Oceanicoccus sp. KOV_DT_Chl: one gene and its partner. The protein of the gene in region 2 interacts with the protein of the main gene of each other region in a pairwise test. Links are inferred from orthologs where the notes say so. Each region holds a gene or a part of one and is shown on either strand. Other genes may lie near its edges.

The links. Proteins that work in one complex are often made in the same cells at the same time.
Region 1: the proteins of tsaE (region 2) and rlmB interact in binary tests that used the Escherichia coli proteins (3 or more experiments, as listed by UniProt). The link is inferred for Oceanicoccus sp. KOV_DT_Chl from one-to-one orthologs.

What each region holds. Positions count from the first base shown.
Region 1 is NZ_FQLF01000002.1:913,295-918,370, forward strand. What follows is about bases 2,256-5,076. They hold rlmB (23S rRNA (guanosine(2251)-2'-O)-methyltransferase RlmB), read right to left. Parts: upstream 4,125-5,076; coding sequence 3,387-4,124; downstream 2,256-3,386. Other genes in these bases: rpsF (30S ribosomal protein S6), read right to left, coding at 2,256-2,399; UNITIG_RS07925 (ABC transporter substrate-binding protein), read right to left, coding at 2,566-3,387; rnr (ribonuclease R), read right to left, coding at 4,156-5,076. In the rest of the region: dnaB (replicative DNA helicase), read right to left, coding at 1-49; rplI (50S ribosomal protein L9), read right to left, coding at 255-707; UNITIG_RS07910 (hypothetical protein), read right to left, coding at 774-1,643; rpsR (30S ribosomal protein S18), read right to left, coding at 1,707-1,934; more of rpsF, read right to left, coding at 1,959-2,255. UniProt on the Escherichia coli protein: Specifically methylates the ribose of guanosine 2251 in 23S rRNA.
Region 2 is NZ_FQLF01000002.1:2,354,572-2,362,514, forward strand. What follows is about bases 5,112-7,808. They hold tsaE (tRNA (adenosine(37)-N6)-threonylcarbamoyltransferase complex ATPase subunit type 1 TsaE), read left to right. Parts: upstream 5,112-6,058; coding sequence 6,059-6,559; downstream 6,560-7,808. Other genes in these bases: UNITIG_RS25645 (NAD(P)H-hydrate epimerase), read left to right, coding at 5,112-5,186; UNITIG_RS25650 (NAD(P)H-hydrate dehydratase), read left to right, coding at 5,183-6,040; UNITIG_RS14955 (N-acetylmuramoyl-L-alanine amidase), read left to right, coding at 6,701-7,808. In the rest of the region: UNITIG_RS14920 (methyl-accepting chemotaxis protein), read right to left, coding at 1-875; UNITIG_RS14925 (TRAP transporter small permease), read left to right, coding at 1,101-1,580; UNITIG_RS14930 (TRAP transporter large permease), read left to right, coding at 1,583-2,836; UNITIG_RS14935 (SRPBCC family protein), read left to right, coding at 2,878-3,336; tRNA epoxyqueuosine(34) reductase QueG, read right to left, coding at 3,351-4,445; more of UNITIG_RS25645, read left to right, coding at 4,488-5,111; more of UNITIG_RS14955, read left to right, coding at 7,809-7,943. UniProt on the Escherichia coli protein: Required for the formation of a threonylcarbamoyl group on adenosine at position 37 (t(6)A37) in tRNAs that read codons beginning with adenine.

The sequences.
Region 1 (5,076 bases), 1.4 Mb from region 2 along the record:
GGCTAAAGGCAAAGATATTATCAAGATTCGTTGGCGGTTCGTTTTCCATATCCACAGTCGGTTTGTTACCTGCAGTCTTTCTATTATTCGAAGTGTAAGCTGGGCTTATGCTATCAGGAGACGACTCCCGAGTATGTAGGCCGCAACAAAATCGCGGCAAAAAAAAAGCACACCGGACAGCGAACCACCGGAGTGCTTTTTTGAAATAAGCGGGCTGCCCTGGCGGGTTTAGCCTACTCTTTCAAAGCCATCAATTATTCGGCTTCAGGAATAATGTTAAGCTTAATCGCCTGAGTGACTGATGAGTGCAGCTGCACGTCAATCTCATACTCACCGACTTCGCGAATAACACCCGTTGGCAAACGCACTTCTGACTTGCTAACTTCTACACCGGCTTTAGTGATGGCATCAGCAATATCGCGAGTACCAATAGAACCGAACAACTTACCTTCATCGCCAGCATTGGCTTCGATAGTCACGGTCAACTCAGCCAGCTGGGCAGCACGCGCTTCAGCAGCAGCACGCTTTTCAGCAGCGGCAGCCTGGAGCTCAGCACGGCGGCTTTCAAAATCAGCCACATTGCTGGCAGTAGCTGGTACAGCCTTGCCATAAGGAATCAAATAGTTACGACCAAAACCTGCTTTAACGGTGACTTTATCACCCAGATCACCAAGCTTGCCGACCTTCTCTAACAGAATAACTTGCATTGTACTTACCCTCATTATGTCCAGTCGCAAAATCTATTCAACGACCGTCTAATCTTTATCAATTGCTCAATCAGGCTTTTGGTTTTGCTTACTTGCCAAACGCCCGCGAATATCAATCCAACTGTCTACTATCGCCAACACCACTAGCACCCCTTTAAGAGGGTCAAACAACAGCCAGCTAATATAGAAAAACAGCAGCCAACTACTATTCATTTGCCGTTGTGCAGCAACACCATGTACTAAAGCAAAACCGGCGAACACAAATGGCAGTGCCACCATTGCTCCCCACAGGCGATAATCCGGCCCCAGTGATGACAAGGCCAAACCTGCCACCAGTAACACTATCGATAGCTGCGGCGCCAATCTCAGGCTATGGAACTCTTGCCTGAAACCACCGGGGTTGTATAACTGCGCTTGCCACCAACGTGCCAACATCAGACACATGACCACAGTAAACGCGTTACTCAAACCCAATAGACCTGCCACCTGTAACGCTGTTGGCGTTAACGCCGCCAGCTTGCTGGCATCACCGTTTGGCTGACTGGCTAATTGCTCCAGCACCTGCACTAATAAACGCAATATCTCATCGATATAACCGCGTCCAAAAGTCAGCAATACCACTGCGGTAACAACTCCTGAAGCCACTGCGGCGACTAACGCCCATGACCAGGAGGTGGTCGATCTCAACACCATCGATACCAGCATGACTCCCAATAGAGTCGTGACTGGCCCAGTATCACCCATTGCTGCCATTACTATGGCGGGCAACATGGCCCAAAGCAGTACGTGACTGCTTTGGCTGGGCCCTTGGCGAAGTGTCACTAAAGCCAACACTGCCGCTCCGACCCAAGCAAACAATACAGTTCCGGTAGCGATAACTGAGACTATCACCGCCTGTGAGCGGCCTCTCATTACATATTCAGCTAAACCACGCATGAATGCTTACCCAAACCGTACATCGACAACGCGACCTAAGCCTTTGTTGACGATAAACAAACCTTACTTATGCTGGTCTGTATATGGCAGTAAAGCCAAAAAACGAGCCCGCTTAATGCAGCTGGAAAGCTGACGCTGATACTTCGCCTTAGTACCGGTAATACGGCTAGGTACTATTTTGCCAGTTTCAGTGATATAGGCTTTCAAGGTTTCCAGATCTTTATAATCAATCTGATCTACACCTTCTGCAGTAAAACGACAGAACTTACGACGACGGAAAAAACGTGCCATGGGAATATCTCCTAATCAGACCGATTATTCTTCGCTAGCAGCTTGATCAGCTACTTCAGCAGTGGACTCTTTATCCGCAGATTCTGCAGCAGGTGCAGACTCTTCGCGGCGCTCAGGACGTGCAGCGCGACGCTCGCGGCTCTCTTTTTCGGCTTTCATGATTGGTGACTCTGCAGTAACAGCAGCATCCATCTTCACTACCAGGTTACGTATAACGGCATCGTTAAAACGGAAGTTAGTAGTCAATTCATCGATAGCTTCTTGATTAGCTTCAACGTTCAACAAAACGTAGTGGGCTTTATGAATTTTGTTGATAGGGTAAGCCAAGTGACGACGGCCCCAGTCTTCCAAACGGTGGATTTTACCGCCGTCCTTCTCAATAGCCTGGGTGTAGCGCTCGACCATGCCGGGCACCTGCTCAGATTGGTCCGGGTGGACCATAAAAACGATTTCGTAATGACGCATAGCATCTCCTTACGGGTTAAGCCACCGCACAACTCATAGTGAAGCTGCCGTGTGACAAGGAGTCTTCGGTAGCCTATAGCCGTTTAAAGCGGGCAGCCGGAGATTTAAGAGGCGCGGATTTTAGGGGATTTCAGTATTGATAGCAAGCCATTTGACCAATAAACAATCACTCACCTTCAGCCCTACTGTCCAACTCATGCCGGTAGAGCAAATACTGCTTCATTGCATTATCCATCATCAGTCGCAACTTGCCCGATTCTTGATACTGCTTGAGTTTACTTTCCATTGCTTGTGCATACTTGGCCATCGGCGACCTGGACGAAATAATCCAATGAACCGGCACCTTCATAATGACAGGGCCCCGGGGGGTAAATTCAGCCCGCTTGCCTAATAAATGAAACTCCAACTGCAGGGTCTTATTGACACCAACCACATAGTCAAGCTCGCCATCAACCAAGGCCCGAGCTACAGCAGCATAACTGGGATAATGGACAATTGATAAACTTTCTTCAGCATAGCGATCAAACTCAGGGTTACCCGACACACCTAGCTCACCAAAATGGCCACCCCTTAAACCCACTAGCTCCTGCCGCCGCTCGAATTTTATTGCACTGTCCCTGGCAACAAAGATCCGTGATTCAACATGGTATACAGGGATAGCAGAAACGATTAAAGCGTGAGCATCAGGAAGATACTCTGGCGGGAAAAAACTATAATCTGACTGGCCAGCCATCACCTTCTGTAAGGCCACGCCTGGAGCCTGACTTGAGGGCGTATCAATCCACTGCGTCTCAACCTGAAAACCCAACTCCTTAGCAATTGCTGCTACTACCAATGATGCATAACCACCAACCCCGCCGTTGATGGCATCATACCAACCATAAGGGGGAAGATGATCCTCTTTGGAAGCATCGACATGAAAAGTCTGGGCACCGAGATTGTTTGCCAATAGGCACAACAGAATAAATGTCCAGAAAGTATTAACCATTAGCCGCGCTGCCTAACCGCCTCAAACAAACAGATTCCTGTAGCCACCGACACATTCAGGCTACTCACTGAACCTGCCATGGGCAGCTTAATCAAGTAATCACAATTTTCCCGGGTTAATCGACGCATACCTTTGCCCTCAGCGCCCATCACTAATGCTATCGGCCCAGTTAAATTAGCCTCATAGACACTTTGCTCAGCCTCGCCAGCGGTACCACTAATCCAGATACCCCGCTCCTGAATATCCTTCATGGTCCTGGCAAGGTTGGTCACCTGAATAAACGGCATCACCTCAGCTGCACCACAAGCCACCTTCCTAACAGTAGCATTGAGCGGTGCGGAGTTGTCTTTGGGGGCGATAACAGCATCCACACCTGCGGCATCAGCGGTGCGTAAACAGGCACCTAAATTATGCGGATCGGTAACGCCATCCAGAATCAATAACAATGGCGGGTGATCCAGCCCATCTAACAATTCTTTTAAGTCGCGTTCACGCAGTGTTTGGGCCGGTTTGGTTTGCGCCAACACCCCCTGATGATTGCCTTCAACTTGCTTATCAAGCTCATCACGGTTAACCGTCTTGCAACGAATACCTAATTGCTCGGCGTGATCCTGTATTGCCTGCATGCGCTGGTCGTTACGGCCCTGCTGCAACCACAATTCTTCGATGCGATTGGGTTGTCGCTGCAATAAGGCCTCAACGGCATGGATGCCAAACACCCAATGTTGTTCACTCACTATTTGTTCTCACTACTCTCAGAATAAAAAATTATCGTTTTCTTTTTCGGACAGTTTTACCCGCCGCCGCACTATTAGCAGCAGGCTTTGCGTTTGATGCTGACTTGCTAGACGCTTTTGATTTAGTTGCCGGCTTTGCTTTAGTACCTTTTTTTGCCGCGGCTACTTTACCACCAGCAGGCTTGGACGATTTCTGCACGCGCTTTTTATTGGCACTGGCATTTTTTTTATCCACTGATTTTTTCTTACCCGTCGGGCGCTCAACAGTAGTTTTGGATTTAGCCGCTCGCCGTTTGGCGCGACTGGAGCCTTCCACCATTTCCAGGTCAATTTTCTTATCATCCAGACTCACGCGCACAATCTGCACCGTGACCGAATCCCCTAACTGAAAACTGGTACCGGTGCGCTCACCCAGCAAACGCTGCTTGGCTTGATCAAATTGATAATAATCACTGGCTAGCGAACTGACATGCACCAATCCTTCGACATGCACCCCCACTAATTCTACGAACAAACCAAAACCGGTAACCGCAGCGACTACGCCTTCAAAGGTTTCACCCACACGGTCTTGCAAATACTCACACTTAAGCCAAGCCACGACTTCACGAGTGGCATCATCAGCTCTGCGCTCAGACATCGAACACTGCGCGCCCAACACTAACAGCGCCGCTAAGTCATACGGATAAATATCTTTCTTAGCCAGCACACCGGCACCTTCAACCCGCTTCACCTGCGCTGACTCCATATTACTGCGCACCACATGGCGAATAGCACGATGTACTAACAGATCGGGATAGCGGCGAATAGGCGAAGTAAAATGCCCATAAGCGTCATAATTCAAACCGAAGTGACCGAGGTTTTCCGGCTGATAAACCGCTTGCCGTAACGACCGCAACATCATCGTTTGAATAATGGGGGCATCAGCGCGATCACCCAATTGCGACAACAACGC
Region 2 (7,943 bases):
TCCATTGCCTTTACAGCACTGCGCGCTTTTTCTTGTAGCCCTTCTACCATGGTTTGAATTTCACCGGTAGAATCTTGAGTGCGGTGGGCCAGTGCGCGAACTTCATCTGCTACTACCGCAAAGCCGCGACCTTGCTCACCGGCTCGGGCGGCTTCGATGGCAGCGTTCAAGGCTAGCAAATTAGTTTGTTCGGCAATGCCGCCGATAACATCAAGTACTGAGCCAATTTGAGCGCTTTCTTCCTGAAGCCGGGCGATGTTGGCGCTCATGGTTTCTACATTACTCACTAGCTCTTTCATAGATGCTTGATTGGCATCTGAAGCGGCACAGCCTAGTTCAAGCGAGTCAATGACTTCGCCCACAGTGCTAGTAATTTGGTGTGTGTTGTCAGATAAGGTAGAGGAAGTAGCGGTAATTTGGCTAAGTGATTCAGCTACGGTTAGCACAGACTGATTGCTGCTTTCTAGCTGGGCTACAGATGATGACATGCGTTGTGCCTGGTTTTCTGCACCCTGTAACACTTGATCGGCATCGGTACGAATATTGGATAACACTTCACGTAGGTTACCAATGAAGTTGCTTAGGTTATTGGTGATTTGCGCTAATTCATCATTGGCTGTATCACGTAATGGGTTTGAAGGTGCTGTTTCTGTGCTGATAATCAGTGAGAGGTAGCGGCCTAGCGCTTCCAGTCTGTTGCTTGCCAGACTTTTTAAGCTTACAGCACTAACGATTACCATAAGGGCCAAACTGATGACCAAATTAATCAGGCCCTCGCTGCCGCTAATAAAGACGTTGGCTAATATAAGAAGGATGGCGGTAATGCCAATGGGTAACAGTGCGCGCCCGATCAGGCTGCTGCTTAATATGGACATGGTTATTGATACTCTGATTAGGTCTGGATGACTGTTAATTATAGGAGAAGTATTAACATATAGCGGTAAAATAACCAATAACTTAAGGCTTTTGCTGAGATTATTGGGGTGTCAGTAATATCTTCAAACTTGCAGCTAAAGTCGCTAATATAGGCATTGTTATACGCGATAACAATATAATACGTTAACCACTTCTAAATTCCGGCCACTGTGAACACTTCGTCAATGTTAGCTATTTTAAATCATATCGAGCGAGTGCTATGCAATAGTGCCCTAGCCTTGTTAGCGTTGGTGCTATTTGCCGATGTGTTACTCCGGACTTTATTTGGAAACGGCTTAAGCTGGGCGCATCAAGTGGCGGTATATGCCAATATCGTGGTTTCCTTGTTGGGATTAGGTTTAGCTTCTGCCAATGGTAGCCATTTGCGCCCGCGATTTGCCGACCATTGGCTACCACGGGCCTGGGAGCCGCAGATACAGCGCTTGGCTGCGTTGCTTAGTGCTATGTTGCTTGGGTTTTTTGCTTTTTTAGGTGTGCAGTTGGTGTTGGAGAGCTACGCGCTGGCTGAGAAGTCTAGTGTGTTGTTAATACCGGTATGGCCGGTGCAGTTGTTATTACCGCTGGCTTTTGTTTTGTCGAGCATCCGCTACTTGTTGTTTTCATTTTATCCCGCATTGCAGCCCGTAAATGAGTCGGTGGAGTAGTGGTGACGATTCTCGGCTTGATAGTGCTGGTGTTGTTGTTGCTATTGTTGCGACAGCCAGTGATGATAATTTTGATGGCAGTACTGGCCTACTGTTATTACTTCTTTAGTGATAGTGAATTACGTTTTATTCTGCTGGATGCGTGGGGGGCATTAAACAAAGAAGTATTGCTCTCTATTCCACTGTATATCTTGGCCGGTAATTTAATGAGTGCCGGTTCTATGGCCAGCCGTATCACCGATGTGTTGCGAGAAGTGACCATTATAATACCAGGTGGCCTAGCGCTATCGGCAGTGCTGGCTTGCGCAATTTTTGCTGCTATGTCCGGGTCCTCCACGGTGACATTGTTAGCAGTCGGTAGCGTCCTGTATCCGGCTTTAATTGAGGCGGGTTATCCCAAGCGTTTGTCCATAGGCGTACTTTGTGCCGCTGGCACGCTGGGTATTATTATTCCGCCTAGTATCCCGCTTATTTTATATGGTGTGATGACCAAGGCTTCAATTGTTGATTTATTTCTCGCGGGCTTCGGGCCGGCACTACTACTAACGTTCATTATTTCAGCTTATGTTTTATTTAAATGCCGACATATGCCAACGGGGCGTTACTCAGTCGCGTTGTGGCATAGTTTAAAACGTAGCATATTGGCGTTGTTGGCGCCTGCTTTAGTATTGGGTGGCATATACAGTGGTTTTTTTACTGCTACTGAGGCGGCGGTAGTAGCCGTTTTTTATACATTGTTTATACAATTATTTGTTTATAAAGAAATGCAAATAAACGATGTATTAAAAATTACGGAAAAGACCTGCACGTTAATTGGCGGTTTATTTCCAGTGTTGATGCTAGCCGTTTGTCTGAATATGTTTCTTACCTACCAGCAGCTTCCCGACCAGTTAGTGGCCACAATGCTGCAATATATTGATAGTAAGTTAAGTTTTTTACTGGCTAGTAATATCCTGCTGTTATTAACTGGCAGTATTATTGATATTGGTTCGGCTATTTTGATTTTAGCGCCATTACTAAAGCCTGTTGCCAATAGCCTGGGGATAGATACCATTCACTTTGGTATTATGATGATTGTGAATTTGGAAATCGGGTATTTAACGCCGCCTATGGGTCTGAATTTAATTATTGCCATGGGCGCTTTTAGGGAAAGTTTCTGGGAGATATGCAAGGCGGCGGTGCCTTTTATGGGCTTGATGTTAATTGGCTTAATAATAGTTGCGGCTGTACCCGAGATTAGTTTGTTTTTACTTTAAGTGTCACCCGTTCTGGTGCTGAAATTTACAGGGAGAGTGAAATGCCGTTTATTGATTGTGTCGATGAAATAACAATCGAAGCGCCAGCCTCAATGGTATACCAGGTAGTGGCTAACTATCCGCAATGGAAAAAGTGGATACCTGTTTACCAGTGTTCTCTTATTAATCAAGATAGCGTGGTTGTGGGGGCGCAGCTGCGTCATCAGTATGGTTATAAACCAATAATTCTCAGTGATTTTGTTCGGCAAATTGATGCCATGATTCCCGGTGAAAGCATTGAGGAGTCTTATATTGAGGGCGATCTTATTGGTAAAGGCATTTGGCGCTTTCTAGAAAAAAATAATAAAACCACTGTATCTTTTCATTGTGCGGTGCAATCCAATAAAGTCTTTTCTCATTTGTCTTTTTTGTTGATGGGGAAAATGGCGCATCGAAATGTCTATAAGCCGCTACTGAAAAAATTAAAAGAGCATTGTGAGTCACTAGTGGCGATCGAGTGAAGCAGAAAAAGTGATTAGTTTAATCGGGATAAGGCCCAGTTAATGTGCTCCGCGACCATAGTAGACGCCTGTTTTTTTTTGGCTTCAAGTGCAGCAATGACGGCAGGATTTTTAGGCCCATTACCCAGCGCAACAGCAATATTGCGCTGCCAGCAGTCATAACCAATGCGCCGAATGGCTGAGCCCTCGGTACGTTGTAAAAATTCTTGCTCATCCCAGTTAAATAAATCCAGTAATTGTGCTGACTGTAAATCGTTGCGCGGTTGGAAGTCGTCTTCTTGCGAGGGTTTAGAAAATTTATTCCAGGGGCATACTAGCTGACAGTCATCGCAACCGTAAATGCGATTGCCCATTAACGGGCGCAATTCTTCTGGAATGCTGTCTTTTAGTTCAATGGTTAGATAAGAAATACAACGGCGCGCATCCACTTGGTTGGGGCCGACGATGGCGCCAGTGGGGCAGTCATCAATACAGGCGGTGCAGCTACCGCAGTGCATGGTTTGTTGTGCTGGGTCCGCAGGTAGTGGCAAGTCGGTATAAATCTCGCCAAGGAAAAACCAGGAACCTGCCTGTGAGTTGATTAGCATAGTGTTTTTGCCAATCCAGCCGAGACCGGCGTTTTCTGCCAGTGCCCTTTCCAGTACAGGTGCGCTATCGACAAATGCGCGGTGGTTGTGTTGACCGGCAACAGCGGAAATTTTTTCGGCTAATTTAGCCAGGCGTTTACGCATTAATTTATGATAATCCCGACCGAGGGCATAGCGTGAGACATAGGCTTGGCTGGGGTTGTTGAGCACCTCAGTCATGTCGTCAGTATCGGGCAAGTAGTCCATGCGGGCACTGATCACGCGGATAGTGCCAGGTAATAACTGCTCTGGATTGGAGCGCTTGTCACCGTGGCTCTCCATATAGTGCATGTCGCCATGGAAGTTTTTTTCCAGCCAGTGCTGTAAGTGCGCTCTGTGTTCGCCTAAATCAATGTCGCTGATGCCGATTTGCTGAAAACCCAACTCAGCGCCCCAGTGGCGAATATCCTCGACCAGGCGGTATAAGTCGATGGTATGGACATCAGGCTTATTGTCGGTGTTAGATGTGGGATTATTGACCATGGCGGCTATTGGGTTTCGTAGTAATGCGATGCATCATTTATAATGAAAACTATTCTGACAGATTGCGACATTAAAGTAATGAACAGTCATCAACCCTTACCGACAAACTTATACCGCGCGGCGGCCGTTCGTGAACTGGATCGGCTGGCCATTGAGCAGGGGGGGATTGCTGGTTTTACGCTGATGCGCCGGGCTGGCAAGGCCGCTTTTAATGTATTGCAGGAAGCCTGGCCTGAGTTGGAGCGCATCACAGTGTTTTGCGGCACCGGTAATAATGGCGGGGATGGCTATGTGATGGCATCACTGGCGCGCCAGCAGGGTATTGCAGTGCAAGTGGTGCAGTGCGGCGACGCTGAAAAAATTCAGGGTGATGCGTTGCAAGCACGTAAATTGGCGCTGCAGGATGGTGTTGAGGTTATTGCCTTTTCTGAGTCTGTCATCATTCAGCAAGGCGTCATTGTTGATGCTTTGCTGGGAACCGGCTTAAGCGGTGAGCTACGGGCCGACGCGCTGACAGCAATTGCGGCGATGAATGCTAGCGACTGCCCTGTACTGGCCGTGGATATCCCTTCGGGGTTGTGCAGTGACACCGGCCGGGTGATGTCTTCAGCAGGTAATAATAGTGCAGTCTATGCGGAGCATACGACTAGTTTTATTGGCTTTAAGCAAGGCCTGTTGACGGGGCCGCACCGGCGTACACAGGCACTGTCCATTTTTTTGATTTGCGGGTTCCCGCAATGATTTTTGGTCAGGTGGCTGCTAGTAGTGAACGATTGGATTTAGCCGCATTAATGAAGCACCTTCCCGCTCGGGCAACAACAGCCCATAAAGGACATGGTGGGCATGTCATGATTACCGGCGGCGATGCAGGTATGGCCGGCGCGGCGGTAATGGCGTCGCAAGCGGCCTGCCGAGTCGGCGCCGGACTTATTTCCTGTGCGACACGTCCCGAACATATCCCTGCATTGATCAGCCGCTGCCCTGAAGTGATGGCTCATGGTGTTATTTCCGGGCAGGAGCTGGCAGAGCTATTGCCCAGAGCTAATGCTGTGGTGGTTGGGCCAGGCTTGGGTCAGGCGGCGTGGGGTGAACAATTATTTCAGCAAGTGTGCCAGTTGGATGTGCCTTTGGTAGTGGATGCTGATGCGCTTAATATGTTGGCTGCAAGAACTTTTATAAAGGAATGTACCCGCGACAAGTGGATATTAACGCCGCATCCCGGTGAGGCGGCCAGATTGTTGAATTGTTCGGTCGCCGAAATCCAGCAAGACCGTTTTGCAGCCGTTATTGAATTACAACGTCGTTATGGCGGGGCAGTCATTTTAAAAGGCGCGGGTACTTTAGTGGCTGATAGTGAGCACCAATTGCCAGCACTTTGTGCTTATGGCAACCCGGGCATGGCCAGCGGCGGCATGGGCGATGTGCTTAGTGGCGTGCTGGGTGCTTTATTGGCACAAGGCTTGTCGGTTGCCGATGCAGCCAGACTAGGTGTGTGCTTGCATGGTGCGGCGGCAGATTTGGCTGCTTTAGATGGTCAGCGTGGGATGCTGGCGACAGATTTGCTGCCTCATTTACGTCATTTGGTGAATGAATAACTGGATGACCTATTTTATATGAATACCCTGCAAGCAAACGCGTTCGAATTCTCTATTCAATTATTGGGCGAAGCTGCCATGGTCGCGTTTGGTGCTGAGCTGGGCCGCGCCTGTCTCCAGCGGCAAGTAGTCATTTTTCTGGATGGCGACTTGGGTATGGGTAAAACCACCTTGAGTCGGGGCGTATTACAGGCTTTTGGTCATCAAGGGGCGGTAAAAAGCCCGACCTATACGCTGGTCGAACCTTATGAGTTTAATGATGCTAGTGTCTACCATTTCGATTTATACCGTCTGGGAGATCCAGAAGAATTGGAATATATGGGGATACGCGACTATTTTGAGTCTAAAAATAGCCTATGCTTAGTAGAGTGGGCGGAAAAAGGGGCGATGTTTTTGCCCATGGCGGATTTAGTGGTTAGGATACAGGCCATCAGTGACGGGCGGGATTTAGTTATTGTTAGCCAGACAAAAACCGGAGCGGCGATATTGAAGTTGCTGGCCACTAGCCATAATAATTAACGGTTGATCGAAGTGGTTGTTGTTACGGCGGCATCGATTGGCAATAAAGTTGACCAGAACGAGAATTAATAAAGAGTGATGCGGTTAAATCAATCTTTCGAACAGCTGCTTTGGTGTGTAAACATCAAGGTCTTTCGCCCCTTGAAAAAGGCTTATCTTCCGGTATTCCTGCTGCTGCCAATGTATTGGACTGTGTTTGCACAAGCGGCGACAGTGGACGATGTACGGGTCTGGCGGGCACCGGATCACACCCGGGTGGTCTTGGAATTATCTGCACCCACTTCCCATAAAGTCATTACGCTGGCAGCACCGAATCGTATTGTGGTGGATATTGATAATGCCACTCTTAAAGCCAAGTTGACGCAGTTGGATTTGCAAGGCAGTCCTATCTCAAGGGTGCGCTCAGGTATTAAAGATAAGTCGGATCTGCGTTTGGTTCTGGATGTGAATAGTGACGTTAAGCCGCGCAGCTTTTTACTAAAGGCCAATCAGGAATTTAAGGATCGATTGGTAGTTGACTTGTACGACAAAAACACCAGCCAGCCGGTAGTAAAGCATGTCGATGATCAAAGTTTACGGGATATTATTATTGCTATCGATGCCGGGCATGGCGGCGAAGATCCCGGTGCCAGTGGTGCTAATAAATTGCGTGAAAAGCACGTGGTGCTTGAAATAGCCAAAGAACTTAATTATCTATTGGGTAAAGAAAAGGGTTATAAGCCAGTACTGGTTCGTACTGGTGATTATTATGTTGGCCTCCAGCAGCGTCGCAATATTGCCCGTAAATCGCAGGCTGATTTGATGGTTTCAATTCATGCCGATGCGTTTAGTGATCACCGCGCTTATGGCTCCTCTGTTTATGCTTTGTCTCGCAGGGGTGCCTCTAGCGCCATGGCGCAAGTGTTAGCCAATGATGCGAATAACTCGGATTTGGTTGGGGGGGTTAGCCTCAGCGATAAAGATGATGTGTTGGCCGGTGTACTGGCCGATTTATCGATGTCGGCCAGTTTGGATGTGAGTACTCAGGTGGGTTTCCAGGTTGTGGGACAAATGGGTAAGATTTCTCGCTTGCATAGTAAAAAAGTGGAGCTGGCTAATTTCTCGGTATTACGCTCCCCGGATGTGCCGTCAATTTTAGTTGAGACCGGTTTTATCTCTAATCCTAATGAAGCTAAAAAACTCAGTACGAAAACCTATCAGCGGCAAATGGCCAGAGCCATTTTTAATGGTATTACCAGTCATTTTTCCACCAGCCCTCCGCATGATACTTACTTGGCCAGTAAAAAGCGTGACAGTAATTTGCATGTTGAATATGTGATTAGCCGAGGTGATACTCTGTCGGGAATTGCACTGCGCTATCAAGTCAGTGTGTCGTCTATCCGTG